One region of the Aquitalea sp. S1-19 genome, then DNA from elsewhere that is predicted to be linked to it. Evidence: predicted binding sites of a transcription regulator. Region 1 holds the regulator's gene; each other region holds the start of a gene.
What was found. Region 1 encodes FNR, which switches genes on or off when oxygen is low (the NO sensors DNR and NnrR bind a similar motif). Its sites were predicted from a motif close to TTGATNNNNATCAA; they were not measured.

Region 1 (9,819 bases):
CAGAGCCTGCTTTGACGAGACTTACAAGTGGCTCTCGCGCATCGAGGGCGACAACGGCCGCGCCGCCAAACGCCTGGCAGCCGAACTGCGGGCGGCACAGGCCTACACCAGCGTTGACGAAGTGTTCGAGACCGGGCTGCACGACTATCTGGACAAGATGCTCGCCGATATCACCCGTCTGGGGGCGCTGGTACAACAGGCCTATCTGGAGGCCGCGTAATGAGACTGTCCATCCGCCATGTAACGCATTACCACTATGCCGAGCCGGCCCTGCGTAGCGCACAGCTGCTACGCCTGACGCCCGCAGATGACCCATACCAGACGGTGCGCCACTGGCAGCTGGATTTGCCCGCTGCCGCCACCTCGGGCATCGACGGCTACGGCAACCGCTACCACCTGATGATGCTGGAAGGCACACACGACACCATCCGGCTGCTGGCCAGCGGAGAAGTCGAGACGCAAGAGCGTACCCCCTGCGTCCTGCCCGGCATGCTGGATATACGGGTCTTCCTGCGCCATACGGCGCTGACCACCGCCAGCGTCGCCATTACCGAGCTGGCGCATGCCAGCGCAGGCAAGGGCAGCTTGCTCGAGCAACTGGGGCGCAAGGTGCTCGAGGCCATGCCCTACACGCCGGGTGCGACCCAGGTGCATACAGCGGCAGATCAGGCGCTGGCACTGGGTGCCGGTGTGTGTCAGGACCATACCCAGGTTTTTATCACCGCCTGCCGCATCCTCGGCCTGCCGGCGCGCTATGTCAGCGGCTATCTGCTGAACGAAAACGAAGAACATGCCGCCAGCCATGCCTGGGCCGAAGTCTGGCTGGACCATGCCTGGCATGGCTTCGATGTCAGCAACGCCCGCGCACCCGACGCACACCACCTCAAACTCGCTTGTGGGCTGGATTATCTGGATGCATGCCCGGTACGCGGCGTGCGCCTGGGCGGCGGACAGGAAGTCCACACTACCCGCGCCGACGTCCAGCTCATCGAGAGCTGAGCTGGCACGACACAGACAAAGGCTTACATGACTTATTGCGTTGCAATCCGCCTGGCCCAAGGCCTGGTATTCGCATCCGACACCCGCACCAATGCCGGCGTCGACCATGTCGCGACTTTTCGCAAGATGCGGGTATTTGAAAAACCGGGGCAGGCGCGCATGGTGCTGCTCTCGTCCGGCAACCTCGCCACCAGCCAGAGTGTGGCCAGCCTGCTGGAGTTGTCCTGCCGCCATCACGAGCCGGCACGCAACCTGCTGCAGGTTGCATCACTGTATGATGCGGCCGCCATGGTCGGCGCGACCTTGCGCGAGGTGGTCGCACGCGATGCCGACCCGGCTTCGTCCATCGACTTTTCCAGTCACTTCCTGCTCGGCGGCCAGGTTGAGGGCGAAGCCATGCGCCTGTTCCATATCTACCCGCAAGGCAATTTCATCGAAGCCAGCCGCGATACACCCTACTTCCAGATCGGTGAGGCCAAATACGGTAAACCCATACTCGACCGCGTACTGGACTACGACACGCCACTGGCGCAGGCCATCCAGTGCGCGCTGATCTCGCTTGACTCGACCATGCGCTCTAACCTGTCGGTCGGCGCACCGATTGATCTGGTCTGGCTACGCCCCGATGACGCGGCGCCGCTAGCGCCGGTCAGGCTAGCTGAAAAAGATCCATACTTCAGCGTCTTGCGTCAGGCCTGGAGCAAAGGACTACGCGAAGTCTTTTCCACCTTGCCCGCACCGGACTGGCCGCTATAGGCAAGGCACCAACAAGCAAAAAGCCCGCAGATGCGGGCTTGGCAGGTATGACGAAGCAAGGCAAGCTTACTTGGAGGCCACCGAGCGCATGGCGCTGTCGACGGCATTGAGCAGCAAGCCGTCCGGGTCTTTCTTGCAGACCGCGCCCATCGCCTTGACCACCTTGGCATCCAGATCCTTGGACGGGGTGATTTTCAGATTGCGCGCTTCCACGCTGGCGTTCCCCATGCTGGCGACCAGAGCGGAGACAAAACCGGCATCGGTCTTGGCTTCTTCATTGGCTTCGGAGCAGGTGATCATGTAGTCAGCGGAAAGACCGCCAGGAGCTGCAGGTGCAGGAGCCGCAGCCCAGGCAGCGGAGCTGGTCAGCAAGGCAGCGATAATAGCCAGTTTTTTCATCTTGTCATCCATCCTAAATATTCAGTGTGTGATCAGTTGTAACGGCCAAGAATGGCGCCACCGGCCCCACCGACAACCGCGCCCTTGATCGCGCCGTCAATACCATTACCCGACAGCAAGCCCAAGCCTGCGCCCAGTACCGCGCCTTTTTTGGCACCCTTGACAGCCTTGCGGCCCTTGCGGCCATTTTCGGTCAGTGCACCAACACCGCCGCCAATCACGGCACCACCAATGGCACCCTTGATGCCGTTGCCGCTCAGCAGACCGACACCGGCACCAAGGATGGCTGCATTCTTGGTACGATCACTGCGCTTATAAGCGTGAGCAGAAGCAGGAACGGCCAGTGCGGCCACGGTCGCAGCCAGCACGATGGTGCGAATAAAAGCCTTACTCATGTCGCAAACCCTCCGAAATTCATTGGTGCGCATTCTAAAACAGCCATTGCTTATTTAACAATGCCCTGTGCGAAAGCACACATCACGACTTAAAAGCGTTCGGGCAAGGGCTTGGCAATGACGATCCCGCCCTCTTCATTCAGCTGGATATAACCGCCGGTACGCAGCGCCTTGAGCATGCGGTTGACCATCTCCCGGCTCAGTCCTATACGCTCCCCCAGTTCACGCTGGGTCAAATGCAAACCCGGCGCAGCCGGGTGCGCTTGCGCATGCTGCTCCAGCGCTTCCAGCACCCGCTTGAGCCGGCTATAGCCATCCGGTTCGGACAGCATGGAAACAAAATTCAGCAAATGGTGCACGGCATGAGTCATCAATTCGGCAATCGAGCGCCAGGCCTGTGGCTTGGCATCCAGCGCCTGCACCAAAACATCCAGCGGCAGGCTAAAACCACGCGTGTCGCGTAGCGCCTGTACCGCCACGCCGAAAGGTCGCGGCTCGAACAAGGCATGCAAACCGATAATGTCGCCGGGCACAATATAACCGTAGCAGAAGGGGCGGCCCGCACGTTTGCCCGGCGTATAAGCCGTCATCAGCCCGTGAGTGACAAACAACACCTCATGTACGGTTTGCTGTATGGAAATAATGTCGCTGCCTGCAGCAAACGCCACCGCACGCCCTTGTGACAGCAAGGCCCGGCGCTCTTCGGCGGGCCACTGAGCAAAAAGCGGAAACAGCAACGATATCTCCATAGGGATTCCGCTTGTCCCTTCAACACTACAGTCCATCAACATACCCGTTACTTCTCCTGCAAACATTACTGCACAGTCTAGACTACCAAAATGACAGGAGGAATTAAGCATGCTGGCAGACGAACGCGCATTTCAAGCCCTGATCGATACTGTACAGGGCGCTCTGGTGCTGGTAACGCCGGCTGATGGCAAAATATTTGCCGCCAACCAGCTAGCCGCCATCTTACTGGGTATCCCGCGTGCTGACCTCATCGGTCAGCCGTTTTTCGGCCATCTGGCCGATCCGGGCGATGAAGCAAGCTTAATGGCCCGTCTCGCGCAGCAAGGCATGCTGTACAACGAAGAACTGGTCCTCAAGGCCAAAGGCGGCCATCAGTTCAGCGCCCAATTATCATTACGGGAAGTCGATTTTCTGCGTCCGGTTCTGGCCATCAGCTTTTCCGACCGCAGTGAAACCCTGATGATGGGCCGCCTGCTGGAAAGCGAACGGCAGGTCTGCGAACGCGTGCTCAAGCTAGCCAAGGAGCTCAAGCATGAGCCGCGCATCACCGATGCCGATGATTACCTCAGTGGCGTACTTGGCATGCCGGCACTTTTGTCCGGGCTGGCCCATGAAGTCGGCCGCGCCAACCGTTACGGCCATTCACTGTCTGCGCTGCTGATTTCCATTGAAGGCATACCCAGCTTCAATCATGAGCTGGATAGCGATACCGCAGGCTATATACGCCGCATGACCGGCAGCTTGTGCATGCAAAGCGCCCGTGACTGCGACCTGATTGCCCGGCGCGAAGATGGCTGTCTGCTGCTGGTTTTGCCCTATACCCAGATGCAAGGTGCGACCCGCGCCGCACGGCGTCTGATCGCCAGCCTGAGCCACCAACAATTTCAGGTCGCCGGTGAAAACCGCTCGGCCGCCGCCTGTGTCGGCTTGTCATCCTTACGCAAGGGCGAAAGCTCACACAAACACCTGCTCTCCCGCCTTGATCTTGCCCTGACACGCTCCCGTGCCCAAGGCATCAATACACTGGCACGCCAGCCCTGAGTTCTGGCGGAAACAAAAGCAAACGGCCGGTCAAACCGGCCGTTTTCCATGGCAGACGCAGATCAGGCCGTAATCTGTGGCAAACGGGCCAGGGCCGCAGCAATCGCCTCCTGCGGATACTCGTAGTCCTCGAGCGCACCGCTCAAATACTTGTCGTAACTTGCCATATCGAAGTGGCCATGGCCTGACAGATTGAAGAACAGCGTTTTCTCTTCGCCGCTTTCCTTGCAGCGCAAAGCCTCATCGATACAGGCGCGGATGGCATGGCAAGACTCGGGAGCCGGAATAAGTCCCTCGGCGCGGGCAAAAGCAACGCCCGCCTCAAAGGTCGCCAGCTGCGGCACGGAAACAGCCTCGATCAGCCCCTCATGGAAAAGCTGGGACACCAGACTGCTGGCGCCATGATAACGCAAGCCCCCGGCATGGATGGATGGCGGCATAAAGTCATGCCCCAACGTGTACTGCTTCATCAGCGGCGTCAGGCCGACCGAATCGCCAAAATCATAAGCATAATGGCCACGGGTCAGGCTGGGGCAAGAGCTGGGCTCCACCGCCACCAGACGAACCTGCTTGCGCCCTGCCGCATTGTCGGCAAAGAACGGGAAAGCCACGCCGCCAAAGTTGGAGCCGCCCCCGCAAGGCGCAAAAATCATGTCGGGCCAGGTGCCGGCCAGTTCGAACTGCTTGCGCGCCTCCAGCCCGATCACGGTCTGGTGCAGCAAGACATGGTTCAAGGCCGAACCCAGCGCATAGTGCGTATCCGGGCGGCTGGCTGCCTCTTCGACCGCCTCGGCAATCGCCAGCCCCAAGGAGCCGGGATTGTCAGGATTCTCGGCCAATGCTGCGCGGCCGGCCGTGGTCAGGCTGCTCGGGCTGGCCAGCACCTCGCCGCCCCAGGTCTGCATCATCGAGCGGCGGAACGGCTTTTGCTGGTAGCTGACATTGACCATATAGATACGGACATCAATACCAAACATCTCGCCGGCCAGCGACAAGGAGCTCCCCCATTGCCCGGCGCCGGTTTCGGTGGTCAGCCGGGTAATGCCCTCTTGCTTGTTGTAATACGCCTGCGGGATGGCCGAGTTCAGCTTGTGCGACCCGGCCGGACTTGCGCCCTCGTACTTGAAAAATATCTTGGCCGGCGTACCCAATGCCTCTTCCAACCGGCGCGCGCGCACCAAGGCGGTCGGACGCCACAGACGGTACAGCTCGCGGACTTCTTGCGGAATTTCGATCCAGCGCTCACGGCTGACCTCCTGTTCGATCAATGCCTGCGGAAAAATCGCAGACAGCGCGTCAGGGGTGAGCGGCTGGCCATCTGGGCCCAGCACCGGCTCGGGTGGCCTTGGCATATCGGCCACCACGTTGTACCAGTGGGTCGGAATCTCGTTATCGGGAAGCAGGAACTTGGTCTGTAGCATGGGCGGTATCCTCGTCAGTCTAAAAGCGGTGCAGGCAAATCACATCATGGGCAAAGCCCGGCAGATGGAAAAGGCAGCAAGTCATGGGAAAAATCCGGTAAAAGCACCAAACCAGACTACATGACATTCAACTTTCAGTGCAAGCCGCCAGCGTCTTGCTCAAAGGCTGGACAAAAAAAACCGCCGGACTCAAAAGCCGGCGGCAGACATCAGGCATGACACCCGTCAGATGGTCTTGGAGTAACGCGCCTGCGTCTTGCGCTCGCGCAAATGGCGGTCGAACACCATGGCGATATTGCGGATCAGGAAACGTCCGCGCGGCTCGACCATAATGAAATCGCCATCGAAACTCAGCAGTCCCAACTGCTGCAAAGTCTCCAGCTGCGGCAGTTCGGCGGCAAAATACTCACGGAAATTAATGCCGTAAACCTCTTCTATCGCCGACACCGACAGCGAGAAGCGGCACATCAGCGCCTGGATAATGGCACGGCGCAGGATATCATCGCTGTCCAGCATATAGCCGCGCATCACCGGCAAATGCCCGCCGTCCAGTGCTGCGTAATACTGCTCGATATCCTTCTCGCTCTGCACAAAGCTGGCCCTCACCTTGCCGATAGAGGACACGCCAAGGCCTATCATGTCGCAATCGGCGTGAGTGGAATAGCCCTGGAAATTGCGCTGCAAACGCCCTTCGGCCAGAGCGCGCGACAAGTCATCCTCAGGCTTGGCAAAGTGGTCCATGCCAATAAACACATAGCCGGCATCAGCCAGTTGTTTGACCGAGCTTTGCAGGATATCCAGCTTGGCCGCAGCCGAGGGCAGCTCGGCTTCATTGATACGGCGCTGCGGCATAAACACGGTCGGCAGATGCGCATAGTTATAAAGCGCCACCCGATCCGGCGAAATAGCAATCACCTTGGCCAAAGTCGCCGCCACCGAGGCCGGCGTTTGTAGCGGCAGGCCGTAGATCAGATCCACGCTCACCGATTTGAAGCCGGCTTCGCGCGCCGCCGCAATCACCGCCAGCGTTTCTTCCTCGCTTTGCACGCGGTTCACCGCCTGCTGCACGGCAGGGTCGAAATCCTGAATACCGACGCTCATACGGTTAAAGCCCAGCGCCGCCAGTTTGAAGACCGTCTCGCGCCCGACCTTGCGCGGATCGATCTCGATCGAATACTCGCCTTCAGGCTTGAAGTCGAAATGCGCCTTGAGCATGCCCATCAGCCGCTCCAGCTGCGCATCCGACAAAAAGGTCGGCGTGCCGCCACCGAAGTGCAGCTGCACCAGTTGCTCGCGACCGCCCATGGCGGCAGTGACCAGCTTGATTTCCTTTTCCAGGTAATCGAGATAGAGATCGGCGCGCGCTTTATCCTTGGTAATGATCTTGTTACAGCCGCAGTAGTAGCAAACGGTGTTACAAAACGGAATATGCACGTATAATGATATGGCTTTGCGGTTGGCACCGATGCGGCGCTGACTCAACACGCGCAGATAATCCGCTTCGCCAAAAGCCGGACCAAAACGATCCGCCGTCGGGTAGGAGGTATATCTGGGGCCGGAGCCGTCAAGTTGTTCTATTAGCTTGCGGTCGAACTCGAAACGGGATGGCGAAAAAATTTGGGCGGCGCTCATAATGTCCGATACCGGTGGTCAATCTATTGGCAGAGTGGTAAATTCGCACAGCTATGTCTACCCCGCTTTGACAAGCGTCAAGCTTCTCCTGAAAGAGCATTGAATCTTACGTATGCCAGAACAGAACAACAGTCATCTGCACGCCCTCAAGGTTTCCTGCTCTAACTGCACGTTGCGTGAACTGTGCCTACCTGTCGGGCTGAACCGCGACGAGCTTGCCCAGCTGGATGCCGTGATCCGTCAAAGCCGGCGCCTCAAGCGCGGCGAGTACATGTTCCGCAGCGGTGAAGCATTCAAATCGCTGTTTGCCATACGTACCGGCTTTTTCAAGACCTGCATGTCCAGCCAGGATGGTCGTGAACAAGTCACCGGCTTTCACATGTCGGGGGAGCTCTTGGGTATGGATGGCATTTCGGCCAATGTCCACGGCTGTGACGCGATAGCGCTGGAAGACAGCGAAGTTTGCGAGCTGCCATTTACCCGCATGCAAAGCCTGAGCCGCGACAGTCCCAGCCTGCAGCATCATTTCTATCGCCTGATGAGCCGCGAGATCGTACGCGACCAGAGCATTATGCTGTTACTGGGCAATATGAAAGCCGACGAACGTCTGGCGGCATTCTTGCTGAATGTCTCCTCGCGTCTGGCTACCCGTGGCTTTGCCGCCAACGACTTTATCCTGCGCATGAGTCGCGAAGAAATCGGCAGCTTCCTCGGTCTTAAGCTGGAGACGGTCAGCCGTACCTTGTCCAAATTCCAGCAGCAAGGCTGGATCAAGGTCGACCACAAGCATATCCAGCTATACCAGACCGATGAGCTGAAGAACCTGATCTCGGGCTGCATCCACGCGCAAAGCCATTAAGTGATGGCTTTGCCTGATTAAAGGCAAGCCATCACCGCCCCCCAGCTCATACCCGCGCCAGTAATGCGTCCAGTCGCGCGGCATCCGGCCAGGAAGCCGGCATCACAAAACCGCGCGCCACTTCGCCCCAGACCCCGTCGCTGTCCTGCTTAAGCTCGGCCAGCAGTTGCGGTGACGCTACCATTTGCAAGTGCTGGCGCAATCCGGCCTCATCCTGCGTATCTTCTTCCTGTACCTGTGCAGGAGCCAGCCAGCGCTCGCGCGCCAGATGCACCCAGCGCGTAGCGGCATGCGTGCGCGGCCAGGCTTCATCCAGCGGCGCACACCAGCCCCGCGTCAGCCCCGCATCCAGCGGCACAAAATCTGGCGGATAGAAAAACCAGCCCGCCAGCAACAGTTCGCGCCGGCAAGCGGAAAAATCGGCAGGCAACAGCCCCTGTGCACAAGCATGATCCGACAACGCCAGTTGCTGCGTGAGTTTATGCGCTTTGAGCGGCCAGGCATCATTCAGCCCCGGCCCTATCAATACGCTCCCCGCCTGCGGCGCTTGCAAATAGAACTTGCTGGCAGTCTCCAGATGCCAGGGTTCGCCGTTCACACGCAACAAAAAATCAAACTCACCCAGCGTCAGCCCCGCCTGATCACGCAAGGCCAGGCCATGCGCGACCACCTCGATATGCGGCCGCAAGTGAAACCAGAACAACAAAAGCTGCTCGGCATAATGCCCCAGACGCAAACGCGGACTCGCCGCCAGACAAGAGAGTAAGGCTGCAGGATCCCTATCCAGCTCAGCCAGACAGGCCAGACCCTCTGCCCCCAGCAGGCGGGCACGCGGGCAAGGCGGGCCGAAATGCACCGGAGGCGGTGCACACAGCAAAAAAGCCAGATCGCGCACTTCCGGATGCGCGTAAGGCAGGTGCAAGGAACTAGCTGCGTTCGATCTTGCCATGCTCGGCCGCCACCCGCTCGATCTGCTTGCAAAAACCGCGCAGGATATCGATTTCATCGCGCTCAAGGCCGGCACGGCCAAACAGGGTGCGCATGCGCCGCATCAAGCGCTCGCTATTGCGGCGGCGGAAGTAGCCGATATCGTCCATCGCCTGCGCCAGATGGCCGCACAAACCTTCCACCTCGTCCAGTGTCGCCGGCTCGCCTGCGGGTTTGAGATAGTCCATCTCGAAACCGCTGTGACTGAACAGCTCGTAACACATCACCTGCACCGCCATGGCCAGATTCAGCGAGAAATAATCCGGGTTGCCGGCAATGGTCACCAGCCGGTTGCACTGCTCGACTTCGCCTATCGACAGACCGAAGGTTTCATTACCGAACACCAGCGCGACCTGCTCGCCGGCCTGCGCACGCGCCACCAGTTCCGGCGTCGCCTCGCGCGGCACCGCCAAAGGCGTCGTCAGTTCGCGCCGACGGCTGGTCAATGCACAGGCTACGGTCACACCGCTCAGCGCCTCGGCCAGAGATGCAACCACGGTGGCCTGCTCCAGTACATCGACGGCACCGGAAGCCAGCGTATCCGCCTCGGGGCTGGGAAAGACTTTGGGTTCAACCAGAT
Region 2 (9,819 bases), on a different contig from region 1:
GTGCCAACGACGGCATCCTGCACGGCTTTGATGCCGACAACGGGCGCGAACTGTTCGGTTTCGTACCACCAGCTGTATTCGACAATCTCAAGGCACTGAGCGAGCCGGCCTATAGCCACCGCTATACGGTGGACGGCAGCCCGACACTGGGCGATGCCTACTACGGAGGCAGCTGGAAAACGGTACTGGTGAGCGGGCTGAACAAGGGCGGACGGGCGGTCTATGCGCTGAATGTCAGCGACCCGGACAATTTTTCCAGCCAGCATGTGCTGTGGCAGTTCACCGACCCTGACCTCGGCTACAGCTATGGCCAGCCACAAATCACACGCCTGAATAATGGCGACTGGGCGGCGGTGTTCGGCAGCGGCTACGACAGCGCCAGGTCGGCACTGTTTGTCGTGCGCCTGAGCGACGGCAAACTGCTGCAAAAGATCCTGCTGGGCCAGGATCAGGGGCTGGCCGGCATCACCCTCTACGATCAGGACAAGGATGGCGTGACCGATGCCGCTTACGCCGGCGATCTGGCAGGGCAACTGTGGAAATTCGACCTGTCGGCCAGCACACCGGCTGCCTGGAAAACCGCCAATCAGGGCAAGCCGCTATTTATCACCCCGCCAGGGCAAGCCATCACCACCGCGCCGCTGATAGGCCCGCATCCGCAAGGCAATGGCAATATGGTCTACTTCGGCAGCGGCCGTTATCTGGGGCCATCCGATATCAACGATCAGGCGGTTCAGGCCTTCTACGCGGTGCAGGACAAGGGTAGCGACAATGGCATCATCCTGGGCGCGGCCCAGTTGCAGACGCAAACGCTGGAAGAAGAAATCACCCAGGGCGGCGCCGTGCTGCGCAAGACCAGCAGCCATAGCGTCGACTGGAGCCGCCAATACGGCTGGCTGCTAAGCCTGAGCCGCAACAGCGGCGAGCGGGTGATCACCACCCCGCTGCTCAATCATGGCCGCATCCTGTTTACCACCATGCTGCCCTCCACCGACCCCTGTGTACCCGGCGGTGACGGCTGGCTGATGGCGCTGCGCGCCGACAGCGGCGGACGCACGCTGGATTCCACCTTCGATCTCAATGGTGACGGCGTGATCGACAGCAAGGACAAGATAGGCGGCAATAGCGCCAGCGGCATCCGGCTTGCCGTCGGCATCCCCACCGCACCGACCTTTGTCGAAAATCCGGCCACCCCGGGTCTGGCGCCAGTCTATGTGAGCGGCACCGCCGGCAAGATCGAGCTGATCAATATCGGTGTGCCGCTACCGCCGCCGACCGGCCAACTGAAGCTCAAACGCATCTACTGGAAGCAGATACTGTGAAACCACGCACACCGCAACAGACCGGCTTTACCCTGATCGAACTGATGATCACCGTCGCCATCATCGGCATCATCGCGGCAGTCGCCCTGCCTTCCTACCAGCGCTATGTCGCACGCGCGGCGCGCACCGATGCGGGCGCCGTACTGCAGCAAAACGCGCAGCAGCTGGAGCGCAACCGCACGCTCAGCAACAGCTATGCCCTTACACCGGCCGGGGATGACTACACCATCCCGCCCGAACTGGCACAATCGCCACGCGACGTTCCCGCCAGCCAGGCACGCTACCTGATCGAACTTAAGAGCGATGGCCGCAGCTATATCCTCAAAGCCGTACCACGCGCTGCGGGTGCCATGGCCGGCGACGAATGCGGCACGCTGACGCTCAACCATTTCGGGCAAAAAGCCATGGAAAACGCCCACTCGCAAGTGGGCGTGGCGGGGTGCTGGGGATAATAGAGAGAATCCTACGCAAAGGGGCAAGGTGAATAACTGTCCGGTGCTAACAATCTCACTGCGCCCACTGCCCGCCACTCACGCTTCCTCCTCGGGCTCCGCTTTGCGTCAAAGTCTGGTTGCCATCACTACGCTGGGAACGAGCTGTATCAGGCGTTGCAGTAATCGTAAAAGTATTGCCATTAGCGCAAATTGTAGCTATGGCATAGTCGGCACTATTTGGATCAGCAACACCGCAAGCATTCCCTGCCGCATTCAAATAACTACCATTCACGCTATGGAAACGTTCTAATGCCTGAGCATGCGCCACCAACTGTCGCTGTACATCAATGCGGCGGCTTTTGACCACATGTGCAGTGTAGGATGGGTAAGCGATAGCTGCCAAAATGCCGATGATAGCAACGGTAATCATCACCTCAACAAGAGTAAAACCATACGGATGTACATAAAGGGGACGGGCTTTCATGCTCAGTACTCCATGCTCAGGCAGGACAGACAAAAGTAATGGTCTGGATCAATACGGTTGTACGGATATCTCGTCCGACCCCCCGTCCCATCACGCTGTAAGCTATACAGTCGGTTTTATCTGCAGGACGGAAATTATTGGGAAGCTGGCGTATCAGATAGCGGCCACGTGCATCTGTACTAGGCTCAGAGTTTGCCACGATAAAATCCGCATTAGAAGGGAGTGCGACACCATTCCATACTGCATTAGGGCCATTAGCTGTTCTACAACCGGTCAGGCAAATTTCGGCATTCGCCTGCAAGAAGCGCTGACCTTGTCGCACAGCCAACTCTGCAAGCTGTTTGGCACTAGCCCTGTCCATTTGGTTGCCCGCCATACGCTCCCCCATAATGGAGCTACGGCTGGCATTAAGTACCAGTACAGTCACCGCCAGCAAAATAATCAGGGTTACTACCAGTACATAACCCCGCTGCCTAGATTGAACATAAGTCATGGTTTAGCGGTTCTTTAGCAGAATGGTGGTACGGTACAGCCGATACAACCGTTGGTCATTTTGACTACCCGCAATATCGGCACCAGCACAATTTGTCACAGCAGCCCGTTTAACTACCGAACTATCAGTCGTGGCAGTACGCAGTACGAAGCAGGCTTTGACAGTACGGATATTGAGTTGAGCCGCGGCACCAACTGCAGGCACCTGATAATTATCGGCAATACAGTCGCCACGCCGATTGCCCCCCACCATATCACCACAACCAAAAGCAGGGTCGGTAGCCGGGCCTGTATCCACACCATAACTGAGATTGAAATCTACCAGTTCAACCCCCTGCCCACCAACCACTGGTGCAATCCATGGTATGGCAGCACCACCCGCTGTACAGGTCAACATATTGTTGGCAGCCGCAATAGTTAGATTGTGATTGCCAGCCACGGCAGTATTACCACTGCAGTTCAACATATTATTGTCCTGCTGAGTAAAGGCTACTGTTAGCGAAGCCGCAGAATTGGCAGTAACGGGGTTAACGAGACCAGCCGAAGTTACAGGGTGGAAGCCAGCCTGTGACACAATACGCTGTAGCATAGACATCGCAAAACGCCCTTCCTCGCTCAGAACATTTTGCATCTGTTGCAAACGCGAGGTCTGCCGTGAATTGAGATAAAGCTCGCTGACCGCCAAAAGTGCTAGCAAGGAAATACCCAACGCCACCATAAACTCGATCAGACTAAAGCCTTGGCTACACCGCTTTTGCATCATTCGATCACCACGGTGTAGTTGCTATCAAGACCGGCAGCATGATCATCACGCCAACTGATGGTCAGGGTGTAACGCAAAAAACCCGTGCTAGCGCCCGTGACGGCAGCCAATGCGAAGCGCCCTTGGGGCAGCTGATTTTGCAGCATCCGATTCCACTCAGCCATTTCAGCGACGACAAGGTACGTGCTGCGCCCATTCACCTGGGCAGCACAAGCCGGAGGCGTACTACTCAAACTTGCCGTAGTACATTGGGAAAAGTCGGGGGGGGTAGGGAGAGGCATATCACTAGCCGCATCGTCATCCAGCAGGAAAGGCGTGCGGTTGGCACGAATACGCTCAGCCAGATCATTGGCTAAATCTGCTGCAATAGTTCGCTGATAGGCACTCTGGTTATACATCAGGGTGCGTGACTGCAGCGATGCCAACCCCAAAAGCCCAAGCGCGATAATAAATAGCGACACCATCACCTCAATCATGGAAAGGCCGGTCTGCCGTTTATGCTGAGTCATATTATCTCACTGTGGACTAAGGGCAAGCTGTGGCATCCAGCTGCCGGCCAATACGCCCGGATAAGAACACATTCACGGTCCTTTGTGTGCCACCTGCCGCGCATAAAGACAAAGAAATGGCCTGTGGTGTGCTACCTTGGCTCCGATTAAAAACAACCGCCACGGGCTGTACGCCCGCAATAGCCGCAGGTGTGACCGAGACACCGGTGCTGACACTAACACGCTGTAAAATCGTCCCGGCAGGATCCATTACACCCCAGCCCCGCGCCCAATCAGCGGCGCTGGCGGAACAGGCGTTACCACTGTCAGGGTTACTCATCGGACAGACCGTTACATTCACCCGCTGCCTGATGGCTTCGGTTCGGGCCAATTGCAATGACGATGCCAATAAGTCGGTTTGTGAGGATAGCCGGGCTTCGCGCAAAAACTGACTCATATTAGGCACGGCAATTGCCGCCATAACGGCCAGTATCGCCAGTACAATGACCAACTCCACCAAGGTCACGCCGGTCTCCCCGCCAGAACCCCGCGCAAGCACCGAGACTTGCATCACAACACTTCCCACCAGAGCGTGGTTTCTATTTTGGCTCCCTGCGCCCCTTTATTGAGTTCTTCCTCATGGACTTTATCCCTGCCGACCTGGGGGACAAAAAGCTGGCCCTCACCATTGGAAAGAGGCCTGGCCATCGCATTACCAGCACTGGTGCCCGCGGCAGCATTGCCAGTGTAAACCGCCATGGCATTAGCCTCCTGCAAAGCCACTGAGTTGCCGACATCCCCCAAAGCAGTACCGGCATTCGCTGGTGCTGTATAGGTGTAACCGTTTTTCTGCAGGAACGTCAGCTCGGTAGGTATCCCTGACAGGCTGAAGCCACTGATGTAGCTCTTGCCCGAGGAGAAATCCACCATATCCGCAGCGCTGGATTTCTTGTCGCCGGTCAGGTCGATAAAACTGTAGTCCCTGCCTTTTGCACCAGCCCTATTTTTGACCACCCCGCCTGTCAATGGGTTGACTCCCATGATCCACCCCCTGCCACCGGGCAGACACTTCTCGCTGGCAAGCGGAACCCCGGTGCCAAACAGCAATTTATCCAGTAACAAAAGTGGCGATGTAATCAGGCGCTCGGAGCTTTCCGGCAAGTCGAGATACCAGCCACGCTTAAGTTCGGCAGGATCGGTCAGGTCAATCGTGTTATTGCTTAACTGCCGATAAGTCACCACCATGCCAGTGGCGGAGGTTTTATCCAAGGTATCGGTCACACTCTGCATTTGCAGCGCTGACTTGCTGACTGTTATTGGTGCTGTATCCATTTTGTCGAGTACGGCATAAAAACTTTGCTGACTGGTATCGCTCCGGTCTGCATCCGTCTGCAGCTTGCCGGTACCGAACAGCACCAGATTGCCAATAGGCGTGCTATCGGTTTTGCTGTTTACTGCCAATACGGCCGGACGCATCACAATAGGCTGGTTCGTACCAGCATCAAACAAAGGTGTGGTTTCGACCTTGAAATCAGCGGGTGCTGCACCGGTCAGGTCAAAGCGCCACAACTTGCCACTCATGTCCCCTGCGTAGACATAGTCAAGTACACCATCTTGACCAAAATCGACTCCAGCAGGTGAGGACAGCCCCCCCTTGCTAGGCACCGTAATTTTTTGCAATACTGCACCATTGTCGGCATTGACAATAAACAAGGCTGAAGTATCTGTAGCAATACCCGCGCTATTTTTGTAACCATTGCTCAGGATAACGGCGGGGATGGCCGTGTTGTTTCCGTTGCGCACGTTGTAAATCAAAGGAGAACCAAAGGTATGCCCCATGTCGATATCCTGCCGACTATTGCGCTCCCAGCGCACCGCAGCAGCAGTATTAAACTGTGCAGAATCTGATGCATCGAGTGCAAAATAGCCCCGTCCACCTTGGGCCAAACCAGAGACCAACAACGTTTTCCAAGCACTGCCGATGCGTACATCGGCCTGACGAGCATAGCCATTAACAAACCAGTTATGCGGTGTACCAGTTGATAGTCCGTAATTAGCTTTGGTCAAATCACTCAGATTTTCATATACAGCGGCCGGGACGTACCCCATCAACTCCTGCATACTATTTCCATCAAAAGCATGCATCATGCCATCGTTGGCACCGATAAAAACCAGACTGCGCGCTGCACTTTTTGTTTTGTATGCCGCATAAGCTGGGTCACTACTGCTACCCGTAGGCTTACCCACCACAACAGGTTGCGCGCCTATCATGTCGCCCAGTAAAGACGTACGGGTACGAAAGCCCGCAATCCCTTCCTGCCCGCGAATGAAGTTGATAACATTGCGGGCCGTCTGAACATCCCCGGATGGAGGAGCCAGTGCTTGTCGCTGCCAGGCTGCTAGTTTGGCAGCATCTTTAAACTCAATGGCCGCAGTCACCGCAGATCCATCAGCCTGATGGCTGGTATAAATATTACGGTTCCCATGTGAAGGAAAAATAGCTTGAGGAACAGTGCAATCACCACTGACCCTGCCATCAGTGCCCAGCATCTTGCAACGCAACTCGCCATACCACCCCTTGGGGTTGAATACAGGTTGATATACCTTATTGCCAGCATAAGCCGCATCGATAGCAACAGCTATACCTCCAGCATTAGACGTAGATGCATTGATCTGGGAAATAGCCGCATTCAGGCTGCGGGCTAACTCTGCCTCATTATCGGCCTTGTAATAGTTACCGCCCCCCACCGCCGCCGCCGCGGGCAGTACATTATTCAAAGTGGAAAAACCAACTGTATAGGTGATCAGGTTTTGTAGCTTAAAAAGGGGATCGTCATAACTCTTACCATCGAGATCATTGCGAGTTCCTGTGATTAGGTCGGCATCGAGTGCATACTTAGCCACGTCTCGGATGGCACGGGGCCTGTTATTTTTATCACCAAACCCTGGGGTGGTAAGCCCCCCAGTCCCCTCTAAAGCATTAGGACAATTGCTCCCTTGATCAGTGCATACGCTAAAATTTACACTTTGTGCGCTTCCATCCGCGCCATAGCGGGTATAAGCCATCGTAGCCAAGCCGCTACCCGGCAACTGCTCATCGTTAGTAGCATCCCCATCGGTAATCACGATGGCAAAATTTTTCTGGCAACGATACTGGATAGGGCTGGTGTAGTTCCCGGTTTGCTTGTCATATAGGGAAGTTTCACCACGGAAATAGCGGGACACTTCCAGCAAGGCTTCACCCAAAGGAGTAGCCGTTCGGCCATTGAGCGCAGTAATTGCGGCCTTCAGCGCCGTCCTGTTACTTTCGACCCAACCATCCCGAACTGCGGCACGCAGTATCCCGCCCTCTCCCCGCTCATCGCCCCCTATACTCGTCGGCTTATCATGAAACGAGAACACGCCCCAGCGTAGCTGGGGGTTGCTGTCGATCAGATTCCTCGACACCCGCTTGGCAATATTCATCTTGCTGTTTGGAGTAGAGACTTCGGAGTCGATGATGGTACGAAACTTTTTGGTATCGTTCTTAATGCAACTGCCCCAGTTACTTGCAATATCAGAACAAAGATCCCCGCGAAGCCACTGATTGGAGCTGTCCTGCAGCATACTGGCGGAGGTATCCAGCAACAGCATGACATTGGGGGCAACCGAGGTGGAGAGCGAAGGTGGTAGTGCGGGGTAAGGACCGGCAACAGCGGCCCCAGGCAATAGACTGCTCAGAACCGCACCGCCAAGAACCAGAGAACTATTCATGAATAGTTTCATCACGCTTACCCCCTTGTTTTTATTCGCATTTAATCTACTCAGCAAGAGCCTGATTGCAGGCACTTGTCAGCATTTGCAATTGAACTGCGATAATTTTTTGAATTGTATATTCTTTTGATTTTAAAAATTCATTTGGCAATTACAAAATTGGCAAATATACCAAAAACACAACACCACTCTAATTTAGGGCGTGCTTAACTCGCCCTCCACCTGCCTCCCCCTTGACCCAGAACAAGTCGCATCCCCGCCCATGCTGTTACCGTGGGCGGGTTTATGATTACGCCTGTTTCGCATGCCTAAGCTACCCGAACTGGTCTGCCCTGCCGGCAGCCTGCCCGCCCTCAAGACCGCCATCGACCACGGTGCCGACGCGGTGTATATGGGGCTCAAGAATGAAACCAATGCCCGCAACTTCGCCGGGCTGAATTTTGACGAAAAATCCGCCACGGCCGGTATCCGCTACGCCCACGACAAGGGGCGCAAGGTGCTGATGGCGATCAACACCTTTGCCCAAGGCGTGGATATCTCGCGCTGGCAGCGCGCCGTCGATCAGGCGGCCGATCTGGGGGTCGATGCGGTGATTCTGGCCGACCTCGGTCTGATGGATTACGCCAGCCGCCGCCACCCGAACCTGCGCCTGCATATGTCGGTGCAAAGCTCGGCCACCAATTACGAGGCGGTCAATCTTGCGCGCGATCTGTTCGGCGTGCAGCGCGCAGTCTTGCCGCGCGTGCTGACGCTGGATCAGGTCGGCCATGTGATCCGCCATACCGATGTGGAAATCGAAGTCTTCGGCTTCGGCAGCCTGTGCGTGATGGTGGAAGGGCGCTGCCTGCTGTCCAGCTACGCCACCGGCGAGTCGCCCAATACCCACGGTGTCTGCTCTCCGGCCAAGTTCGTGCGCTGGGAGCAAAACGGCACCACCACCAGCGCCCGCCTGAACGATATCCTGATCGACCAGTACGGCCAGAACGAGCCGGCCGGCTACCCGACGCTGTGCAAGGGCCGCTTCGAAGTGCAAGGCGACACCTATTACGCGCTGGAAGAGCCGACCAGCCTGAACGTGCTGGAGATGCTGCCGCAAATCATCGATATCGGCGTATCGGCCATCAAGGTTGAAGGCCGCCAGCGCAGCCCGGCTTATGTGGCACAGGTCACCAAGACGCTGCGCGAAGCCATCGATACGGCTGGGCGCGAGATGCAGCGCTTTTCGGTGAAGCCTGCATGGCAGGCGGCGCTTGGCAAGCTGGCCGAGGGCCAGCAGCAGACGCTGGGCGCTTACAACCGGCCATGGAAATAATCAGATGACCGCACTTAATCTCAAGCTCACCCTCGGCCCCATCCTGTTTTTCTGGTCGCGCGCCGAGGTATTCAAGTTTTATGAAGAAGCGGCCGGCTGGCCGCTGGACACGATTTATCTGGGCGAAGCGGTGTGCTCGCGCCGCCAGCAACTGCGTAGCAGCGACTGGATTACGCTGGCGCACCAGCTGGCCGATGCCGGCAAAGATGTGGTGCTCAGTTGCCAGGCACTGCTGGAGAGCGAATCCGACCTCAAGCGCCTGCGCAAGCTGGTGGACAACGGCCGCGTGCGCCTTGAAGTCAACGATCTGGGCGCCGCCAAGTTGGCACGCGAATCCGGCATCCCCTTTGTCGCCGGCACCCATATGAATGTCTACAACAGCAGCACGCTGGCGCTGATGCAGCGCTTGGGCGCGTATCGCTGGCTGCCGCCGGTGGAGATGGATCGCAGCACGCTGGCCGCTATTCTGGCCACCCGGCCCGAACTTGAAACCGAGGTGTTTGCCTGGGGCCGCCTGCCGCTGGCATTCTCGGCACGCTGCTTTACCGCGCGCCACTACAACCTGAAGAAAGACGACTGCCAGTTCAAATGCCTGGACTACCCGGACGGACTGCAGCTTGCCACCCGCGAGGGCGCCGGCTTTCTCACCATCAACGGCATCCAGACCATGTCCGACGGTTGCCATGCCCTGCTGCCGCACTTGGCCGAAATGGACGCGATGGGGGTGACGGCGGTACGCGTCAGCCCGCAGTCGGCCCACACAGCCCTTTA
Region 3 (9,819 bases), on a different contig from region 1:
GATCAGGATAAATTACTGGAAGTAACCTGGGATACGCAGCGGGATCGCATGTTTGCGGTGACGGTCAGCGTGCTGGCGCGCAATGAACGCGGCACTCTAGCCGATATCGCATCGGCAATCTCCGGCGCTGCTGCCAATATCGAAAGCGTAGACACGCAGGATGGCTCGGCGGGTGAGGGGTATATCCATATCCATTTCCGCCTGCAGGTGGGTGATCTGGTTCATCTTGACCGGGTTCTTGCTGCCGTGGGGCAGTTAGGCAGCGTGATTAGTGCTAAGCGCGGGTGACGCGCCTGCTGTACCGTAATAACACCAGGCACGGATAGGCCTCGACTTTTTGCTGCGAGTCCGGTATAAGTTTCAGCCCTGCGTGAAGCCCGCACTTTCGAGTACGTGCTGCCGATGGCCGAGGCCGACCCGGCATCTACGCTGGCCGCGTTTTGTTTCGACCAATTGCAACACCATTTCTCCTAGTGAGGGGGTGATTTTTTCAGTCGTTTGTCGTGCATGGTGCACTCAAATGACGAACTTCGGAATCCAGGACTTTATCAAAAAGGATTCCGTTGCTAAAATACCGGTTTTATCAAGCATTTAGCTTACCCAAGATTTTAAGGATCCCTGTCGATGCCGACTGTTCGCGTAAAAGAGAATGAACCGTTTGAAGTAGCAATGCGCCGTTTCAAGCGCTCCGTAGAAAAAACCGGTCTGCTGACCGAACTGCGTGCGCGCGAGTTCTACGAAAAGCCAACCACCGAGCGCAAGCGTAAAGCTGCTGCTGCTGTGAAGCGCCACTACAAGCGCATCCGTAGCCAACAGCTGCCACCAAAGATGTTCTAAGCTTTACGTACGGTTGATTTACAGGACCGCAGGCTTTGTCTGCGGTTTTGCCTTTTGTAGTTCCGCATTTCTGCGGCCGGCTTCATGTCGGCCGCTGTCTCTTCTGAAAGCACGATATGAGCCTGAAATCACGTATCACTGACGACATGAAGACGGCCATGAAGGCCAGAGATGCCGTGCGTTTGTCCGCCATTCGCTTGTTGATGGCTGCGATCAAGCAGAAGGAAGTCGATGAGCGTATCGAGTTGGACGACGCAGCCATCGTGGCGGTGGTCGACAAGATGCTCAAGCAGCGCCGCGACTCGGTAACGCAATACGAGGCGGGTGGCCGTCAGGACCTGGCGGAGCAGGAAAAGGCCGAGATGGTCGTGCTGGCCGATTATCTGCCACAGCAGTTGAGCGTTGCTGAAATCAATGCACTGATTGAAGCTGCAGTTGAGAGCAGCGGTGCTGCCGGCATGCAGGATATGGGCAAGGTTATGGCGCTATTGCGTCCGCAACTGGCTGGCCGTGCCGATATGGCCGCCGTGTCGGCTCTGATCAAGGCCCGCCTTGCTGCTTAAGGTGCGCGGATGATCCCGCAGGATTTTATCGATCAGCTGCTGACCCGCGTCGACATTGTTGACGTGGTGGATCGTTATGTCCCGCTGAAAAAAGCGGGGCAGAATTACCTGGCGTGCTGTCCGTTCCATAAGGAAAAATCTCCCTCTTTTACGGTTAGCCCGTCCAAGCAGTTCTATCATTGCTTTGGGTGTGGCATGCATGGCTCGGCCATCGGCTTTGTCATGGAGTATCAGGGGCTGGGTTTTGTCGATGCGGTGCGCGTGCTGGCCGATAGTGTGTCCATGCCGGTGCCGGACGTGCGGCATGCAGATCCGCAGGCAGAGCAAGCAGCGCGTGCGCGTCGTTTGTCGCTTGAAGAAATCCTTGCCGCTGCTGCGGTTTATTTCAAGCAGCAGTTGAAATCTTCGCCTGCTGCCGTCAGTTACCTTAAGGGGCGAGGTTTGTCCGGCGAAATTGCCGCGCGCTTTGCCTTGGGCTATGCGCCCGATGCCTGGCAAAATCTGGCCGCGATTGTGCCTGATTACCAGGATGAATATCTGGTCGAAGCGGGGCTGGTGATCGCAGGTGATGAAGGTAAGCGTTACGACCGCTTCCGCGGTCGGGTGATGTTTCCCATCCGTAACCAGCGTGGCGTCATCATCGGTTTCGGTGGGCGGGTGCTGGGTCAGGGCGAGCCCAAATACCTGAACTCGCCGGAGACGCCGCTGTTCGAGAAGGGGCGCGAGCTTTACGGTCTGTATGAGGCGCGCCAGGCGATACGCGAGCACAACCGCGTGCTGGTGGTCGAAGGCTATATGGATGTAGTGGCGCTGGCGCAGTATGGCGTGGCTTATGCGGTCGCGACACTGGGCACGGCAACGACTGGCGAGCATGTGCGCAAGTTGCTCAAACACGCCGATCAGGTCGTGTTCTGCTTTGATGGCGACAAAGCCGGACAGAAGGCGGCTTGGCGGGCGTTGGAAAACAGTTTGCCGTTCCTGGTCGACGGCAAGTCTTTGAGTTTTCTGTTTTTGCCGGAGGCGCATGATCCGGACTCGTATATCCGCGAGTACGGCACCGAGGCGTTCGAGCGCCAGCTTAGCGAAGCCAGTGTGCCCTTGTCAGGTTATCTGACGCGCGAGCTGACGCGGCGGGTTGATATGTCCACCCCGGAGGGGCGGGCCGATCTGGTCAAGCAAGCCATGCCTTTGCTGACGCAGATTACGGCGCCGGCCTTGGGTTTCATTATCCGCAAGCGTCTGGCCGAACTGGTGGGTGTGGAGGTCGACGAATTCGATATGATGACCGGCCAGCGCAAGGCACCAGCGCGTGGCCGGCGCGAATACCGTTTGCCGCGCCAATCGGCGCAGCCGGATGTGATGTCCACCGTTCGGCGTCTGATCAAGTGGCTGGTGATGAATCCGGCTTGGGCCAATGAAGTCGAGGTGCGTGATAGTCTGCCCTTGTCGGGTGATATAGCCTGTCTGGCGGCCTTGATCGAGCGGGCGCAGGCTTGTGTCAGCACACCGACTAGTGCGCAATTGGCCGAGAATTTTCGTGGTACATCGTTTGAATCGCAGATTGACTCTGTGTTGCAGGCATCGTTGCGGGACCCGGCAGAACTTGCCAATCCGGACGAGTTTGATCTGGATATGTTCAAGAGCGGCTTCTCCAGAATGATGGATGCATGTGATGACGCGCTATACCGGCAATTGTCGGTGCGCGGGCTTGAGCATCTGAGTGATGAAGATAAACGTTTGTTGCAGGAACTGATGCGCCGCATGGCGGCGCGGGCGGTACACAATCCGTTGAAATAACGGGCTGTGATATACTCAATTGTTTTTTTCGGCTTTTTTTCAAGCAGGAAACGAAATGGCGGCTTCCCCCAAAATCGATAAAGATGTGCAGGACAACCAGGACAATCCTCAGTTGAGCCTGGAAGAGCAGCGCAAGCGCTTGCGCCAGCTGATTGCGCTGGGCAAGGAGCGTGGCTACCTCACATTCGCTGAAATCAATGACCATCTGCCGGAAGACGTGTCCGACGCCGAGCAGATCGAAAATATCATCGTCATGATCGGTGGTCTGGGTATCCGGGTGACCGAAGAGGCGCCGGATGCTGATACCCTGCTGATGACCGATGCACCGGCAGCGGTCACCGACGAGGATGCGGTTGAAGAAGCTGAGGCCGCCTTGTCGTCGGTTGATGCCGAGTTCGGTCGCACCACCGACCCTGTACGCATGTATATGCGTGAAATGGGTACGGTTGAGTTGCTGACCCGCGAGGGCGAAATCGAAATCGCCAAGCGGATCGAAGACGGCCTCAAGTACATGATCCAGTCCATCTCGGCATGCCCCGGCACGATTGCCGAAGTGCTGGCGCTGATGGACAAGGTCGAGTGTGAAGAGATGCGCATCGACGAAGTTGTTGATGGCTTTATCGATCCGAATGCCAGCGTTGAGGCAGAGACCGAATTTTCCGAGCCGGAAGACGACGAAATGCCGGATGATGACGAGCCGGAAGAGGAAGACGAAGAGGCCGACGCTGAAAGCATCAATGCCGCTAACCTGCTTGCGCTCAAATTGCAGGCGATCGAATTCTTTGCCGATGTGCGCGTGCAATATGCCGGCTTGACCGCCGCGCTGCAGAAATCCGATGCCAAGGCCGCCCAGGCTTGTCAGCAGCAGATCACCGATGCCTTTATGCAGGTGCGTTTTGCTACGCGCCAGATTGAAAGCCTGTGTGACTCCCTGCGCTCGCTGGTCGCTGAAGTGCGTTCGCATGAACGTGAAATTCAGGATATCTGCGTGCAGCGTGTGCGTATGGACCGTAGCCACTTCATCAAGAGCTTCCCTGGTAACGAAATCAATGTTGACTGGGTGGTGAAGGAAATCGAATCCGGCAAGGCCTGGTCCGAAACTTTGGAGCGCTTCAAGCACGCGATTATCGAGCGTCAGACCCGTCTGGCCGATGTCCAGTTGCGCGCCGTGCTGACCATTCCGGCGCTGAAGGAAATCAACCGCCAGATGGCAGCGGGGGAGAAGAAGGCGCGTCTGGCTAAGCGCGAGATGATCGAAGCCAACTTGCGTCTGGTGATTTCGATCGCCAAAAAGTATACCAACCGCGGTCTGCAATTCCTCGACCTGATTCAGGAAGGCAATATCGGCCTGATGAAGGCGGTGGACAAGTTTGAATACCGTCGCGGTTACAAGTTCTCGACCTATGCAACTTGGTGGATTCGTCAGGCGATTACCCGTTCGATTGCCGACCAGGCGCGTACGATCCGCATTCCTGTGCATATGATCGAAACCATCAACAAGATGAATCGTATCAGCCGCCAGATCTTGCAGGAAACCGGGCACGAGCCGGATCCGGCCGAACTGGCCGAGCGCATGGAAATGCCGGAAGAGAAGATCCGCAAGATCATGAAGATCTCCAAGGAGCCGATCTCGATGGAAACGCCTATCGGTGACGATGACGATTCTCATCTGGGCGACTTCATTGAGGATGCGGTGACTATCACCCCTTCGGATGCGGCGATGTATTCCAGTTTGCGTGAGGCGACCAAGGAGGTTCTCGAGTCGCTGACGCCACGCGAAGCCAAAGTCCTGCGTATGCGTTTCGGTATCGACATGAATACTGACCATACGTTGGAAGAGGTGGGCAAGCAGTTTGATGTGACACGCGAGCGTATCCGTCAGATTGAAGCCAAGGCATTGCGCAAGCTGCGCCATCCGACCCGTTCCGAGCGGCTGAAGAGCTTTCTCGATAACGAGCCAAATGGTCAGTAAGTAAGCTGCATTTACCGGAAATTCTGGTATAATCGCTTGCGATCGGGCCTTTAGCTCAGTTGGTTAGAGCAGAGGACTCATAATCCTTTGGTCATCGGTTCAAGTCCGATAGGGCCCACCAGAAATTTGAATAGCAAAATCAGGGGTTTGCAGCTTAGGCTGCAAACCCCTTTTGCTTTTTCGCTTAGCTGAGGTGTGGTCATGCGATGTGTGGTCTGTGCTTGCTTGTGGCTTGGTGCGGGTCGCTTGGCGCGAAAGCCTTGCAGGAGAGGCGGGGAATAGGTGTAAGGCGCATCACCTCCGCGCCAGCGCGTGGAGGTGATGGTTTAAAGCTTAGGAGGTAGCCGGGTTCAGTTTGTCGGCCTGTTTCTGCGTGGTCGCTGCAGGCGTGCTTAGCGTATGGCGCTCTAGCATAAAGGCCAGCAAGGCAACGCCGATGCCGCCGCCAACGATATTGCCCAGTGTTGCCGGCAGCATGTTGTGCATGATGTCGGCGAACGACAGTGCTTCGGGTGCATGGGCGACGACCAGACTAAAGAGTGCCATATTGGCGATGCTGTGTTCGAAGCCGGAGAAGAAGAAGGCGAATACCAGCAGGAACACCAAAGCGATTTTGGCCATCTCGTTTTCCAGTTTCATCGGCAGCCAGACGGCCAGGCAGATGATCCAGTTACACAACACCCCTTTCCAGAAAATCTTCATAAACGGCGCGCCGGTTTTGACGGCTGCAATCTGGCTGGCCACATGGTCGGCAGGGTAGTCACCCAGGCCGCCGGTCTGCATCCATACCAAAGTAAACAGCAAGATGCCGGCCAAGTTGCCGAAGTAGACCGTACTCCAACTCGCCAGCATTTCGCCGCTGCTGACGCGACCGGTCAGTTTGCCCAAGGTCATGTACATCACATTGCTGGTAAACAGTTCGGTCTTGGAGACAATGATGGCAACCAGTGCCGTGCCGAAGAAGGCGGAGTAGGCGATGGCGTAGTAAGGCGAGCCATTGCTGTGAAACAACTGGCCCAGTCGCATGCTGACGGCGAGGACGAGGGCAATCAGTGCACCGGCAAAGGCAGCAGAAAGAAAATAGCGGGCAGTAGCGGTGCGTAGAACCGTGCGTTTGGCACTGGCTTGCTGGGCGACATAGTCGAGAGAGTAGGTATGGCTCATGGTGTTATCGGTGAGTGGTTTAGTTGTTTCGGGTTTTATGACGTTTTGAAAACCCGTTTTGCGTTTTCGAAACTGTTTTTAGCCTGATTCGTTCGCGGCTTGATGCTTGTTGTCTTTTTTCAGTCAGAGTCAGACTGGTGTTTGACGTTACTTTTGTATTAAAATCCTTTCCTATCAATGAGTAACGTCAAAATATAAATTTTACCAGCCGCTATTTTCGTTGCGTGGAGAAATTTGTTTTTGACGTAGATCAAGTAATCGCTTTCGTTTTCGACTTAATATGTATTCAATTTGTTACATATCATGTTCGAAGATGAACTAGGAGACGCAAAAGATGGACGCTGCAAACAAGGAAATGCTGGCTGTTGACCCATGGAGAGAGTTCGTTGCCGGTGATTGGCAGGCACGCGTGGATGTGCGCGACTTTATCCAGAACAACATCACCCCTTACGAGGGCGATGCAGCCTTTCTGGCCGGCGCCACCGCGCGTACCCAAGGCATCTGGGACACGCTGTCCGTACTGCTGAAAGAAGAGCGCGCCCGTGGCGTGCTGGATGTATCTGCTGATCGTGGCGCCAGCATTACCGCACACGATGCCGGTTATATCGATGAAAAGAATGAACTGATCGTCGGTCTGCAGACTGATGCGCCACTCAAGCGCGCCATCATGCCTAACGGCGGCCTGCGCATGGTTGAAAATGGTCTGGAAGCCTTTGGCTTCAAGATCGATCCTATGGTCAAAGAGATCTGGGAAAAGTACCGCAAGAGCCATAACCAGGGTGTGTTCGATGCCTACACGCCGGCTATTCTGGCTGCACGCAAGTCCGGCGTGATTACCGGTCTGCCGGATGCTTACGGCCGTGGCCGTATCATCGGTGACTACCGCCGTGTTGCCTTGTATGGCGTCGACTTCCTGATGGCCGAGCGCAAGAAGGACTGGATGGCAATCAAGCCGCCGATGACCGACGACGTGATCCGTCTGCGTGAAGAGTGCTCCGAGCAGTACCGCGCGCTGAACGAACTCAAAGTCATGGCTGCCAAGTACGGCTACGATATCGCCCGTCCTGCCGCGACGGCGCGTGAAGCGATCCAGTGGACCTACTTCGCCTATCTGGCCGCAGTGAAAGAGCAGAACGGTGCCGCGATGAGCTTCGGCCGCGTGTCGACCTTCCTCGATATCTTTATCGAGCGCGATATCAAGGCCGGCGTACTGAATGAAGAGCAGGCGCAGGAGATGATCGACGATCTGGTGATCAAGCTGCGTATCGTGCGCTTCCTGCGCACTCCGGACTACGATGCACTGTTCTCGGGTGATCCGACCTGGGTGACCGAGTCCATCGCCGGTATGGGTCTGGATGGCCGTACCCTGGTGACCAAGAACAGCTTCCGTTTCCTGAATACCCTGTACAACCTGGGCCCGGCACCCGAGCCTAACCTGACCGTATTGTGGTCGACTCAGTTGCCACGTGGCTTCAAGGACTTCGCCGCCAAAGTGTCTATCGACACCTCGGCCATTCAGTATGAAAACGACGATCTGATGCGTCCGAAGTGGGGCGACGACTACGGTATCGCCTGCTGTGTATCGGCGATGGCCATCGGTAAGCAGATGCAGTTCTTCGGTGCCCGTGCCAACCTGGGCAAGACCCTGTTGTACGCGATCAACGGCGGTGTGGACGAGAAGAGCGGTGCAACCGTGGCCCGTGGTTTCGAGCCTATCACCAGCGACGTACTCGACTACGACGAAGTGATGGCCAAGTTCCTGCCAATGATGGACTGGGTGGTCGAGACTTACGTCGATGCGCTGAATACCATCCACTACATGCATGACAAGTACTCGTACGAGCGTATCGAGATGGCGCTGCACGACCGCGATATCCTGCGCACCATGGCTTGCGGTATTGCTGGCTTGTCGGTGGCTGCTGACTCCTTGTCCGCGATCAAGCACGCCAAGGTTCACGTGATCCGTAATGAAGACGGCCTGGCTGTCGATTACAAGATCGAAGGCGAATACCCGGCTTACGGCAACAATGATGACCGTGCCGACAGCATCGCAGTATGGCTGACCGAAACCTTTATGGAGAAGATTAAGGCCCAGCCTCACTTCTACCGTAATGCGACCCCGACCCAGTCGGTACTGACCATCACCTCCAATGTGGTGTACGGCAAGAAGACCGGTAACACGCCATGCGGTCGCCGTTCGGGCGAGCCGTTCTCGCCGGGTGCCAACCCGATGAACGGCCGTGATGTGAAGGGCTTTGTTGCTTCCGGTGCTTCGGTTGCTAAGATTCCTTATAGCGCGGCACTGGATGGTATCAGCTGGACATCGTCGGCGACGCCGGATGCGCTGGGGCACACCGCTGAAGAGCGTATCCGTAACCTGGCTAACTGCCTGGATGGCTACGTTGCCGCTGGTGGCTTCCACGTCAACGTCAACGTGTTCAACCGTGACACGCTGATCGATGCGATGGAACATCCGGAAGAGTACCCACAGCTGACCGTGCGCGTGTCGGGCTATGCGGTGAACTTCGTCAAGCTGACGCGTGAGCAACAGCTGGACGTGATCAACCGCACCTTCCACGGCAAGATGTAAGCCTGAGCTTCCCATCAGGGAAGCTGCTTCTGGTGGGCGGCGCAAGCCGCCCGCTGTCATTTATATCAAGGACATTCATGACTACGCCTGTTACCGAAATACCCGTCAACTTTGTGGCCGAACGCACAGAAGTGAAGGGTTTTATCCATTCTCTGGAAACCGGTGCGGCCGTCGATGGCCCGGGCGTACGCTTCGTGTTCTTTACCTCGGGCTGCCAGTTCCGCTGCCTGTATTGCCATAACCCGGACACCTGGAAGCTGCATCACGGTCGCGAGATGAGCGTGGAGGATGCGCTGGCCGAGCTAAAACCCTACGCAGGCTTCCTCAAATTTGCCGGTGGCGTCACCATTTCCGGTGGCGAGCCGATGATGCAGCCCGACTTTGTCGGTGCTGTATTCAAGGGCGCTAAAGAACGCTTCGGTCTGCATACCACGCTGGACACCCAGGGCTATCTGCACGAGAGCCTGCCGGATGCCTGGTTTGAGGCGGTGGATCTGGTGATGCTGGACATCAAGCACAGCGACCCTGAGCAGTACAAAAAGATCACGGCCCAGCCTTTGCAGCCGACGCTGGATTTTGCCCGGCGCATGGCGAAGATGGGCAAGAAGATGTGGATCCGTTATGTGCTGGTGCCGGGGCTGACCGACGGCTTCGATGATGTCGAACGGCTGGCCGACTTTGTCGCTAGTCTGGGTGAAGTTGTCGAGCGCGTAGAGGTGCTGCCATTTCATCAGCTGGGCCAGAGCAAGTGGGCCGAGCTGGGTATGGCGTATGAACTTGCCGACACCCTGCCGCCTTCGGCCGAGTGTGTCGCCCGTGTGCGTGGCCAATTTGCCGCACGCGGTTTCTTTGTCAGCTAGAGCGAGCACTTGACGCTTGCTGCCTGACAAACCGAT

Region 2: ubiU (ubiquinone anaerobic biosynthesis protein UbiU) is a predicted target of FNR. The motif match lies at 7,970-7,983, and genes of this name have one in related genera.
Region 3: pflB (formate C-acetyltransferase) is a predicted target of FNR. The motif match lies at 6,574-6,587, and genes of this name have one in related genera.

The regions. Positions count from the first base shown of each region.
Region 1 covers NZ_RJTZ01000046.1:1,791-11,609, forward strand. Annotated here, with positions in the region: gene EGI20_RS08675 (alpha-E domain-containing protein) at 1-220, shown strand, start outside; gene EGI20_RS08680 (transglutaminase family protein) at 220-999, shown strand; gene EGI20_RS08685 (proteasome-type protease) at 1,027-1,755, shown strand; gene EGI20_RS08690 (YmgD family protein) at 1,822-2,154, opposite strand; gene EGI20_RS08695 (YMGG-like glycine zipper-containing protein) at 2,187-2,549, opposite strand; gene EGI20_RS08700 (Crp/Fnr family transcriptional regulator) at 2,639-3,298, opposite strand; gene EGI20_RS08705 (GGDEF domain-containing protein) at 3,408-4,340, shown strand; gene EGI20_RS08710 (TrpB-like pyridoxal phosphate-dependent enzyme) at 4,403-5,761, opposite strand; gene EGI20_RS08715 (hypothetical protein) at 5,760-5,885, shown strand; gene hemN (oxygen-independent coproporphyrinogen III oxidase) at 5,987-7,393, opposite strand; gene fnr (fumarate/nitrate reduction transcriptional regulator Fnr) at 7,506-8,252, shown strand; gene EGI20_RS08730 (DUF1853 family protein) at 8,299-9,201, opposite strand; gene EGI20_RS08735 (RNA methyltransferase) at 9,179-9,819, opposite strand, start outside.
Region 2 covers NZ_RJTZ01000036.1:349-10,167, reverse strand. Annotated here, with positions in the region: gene EGI20_RS07435 (pilus assembly protein) at 1-1,322, shown strand, start outside; gene EGI20_RS07430 (type IV pilin protein) at 1,367-1,774, shown strand; gene EGI20_RS07425 (type IV pilin protein) at 1,830-2,240, opposite strand; gene EGI20_RS07420 (pilus assembly PilX family protein) at 2,257-2,733, opposite strand; gene EGI20_RS07415 (PilW family protein) at 2,737-3,495, opposite strand; gene pilV (type IV pilus modification protein PilV) at 3,492-4,004, opposite strand; gene EGI20_RS07405 (GspH/FimT family pseudopilin) at 4,021-4,509, opposite strand; gene EGI20_RS07400 (pilus assembly protein) at 4,554-7,736, opposite strand; gene ubiU (ubiquinone anaerobic biosynthesis protein UbiU) at 8,041-9,048, shown strand; gene EGI20_RS07390 (U32 family peptidase) at 9,053-9,819, shown strand, end outside.
Region 3 covers NZ_RJTZ01000078.1:6,588-16,406, forward strand. Annotated here, with positions in the region: gene EGI20_RS12215 (RelA/SpoT family protein) at 1-288, shown strand, start outside; gene rpsU (30S ribosomal protein S21) at 625-837, shown strand; gene EGI20_RS12225 (GatB/YqeY domain-containing protein) at 954-1,400, shown strand; gene dnaG (DNA primase) at 1,410-3,197, shown strand; gene rpoD (RNA polymerase sigma factor RpoD) at 3,253-5,169, shown strand; tRNA gene EGI20_RS12240 (tRNA-Ile) at 5,214-5,290, shown strand; gene EGI20_RS12245 (formate/nitrite transporter family protein) at 5,503-6,333, opposite strand; gene pflB (formate C-acetyltransferase) at 6,668-8,923, shown strand; gene pflA (pyruvate formate-lyase-activating protein) at 9,001-9,783, shown strand.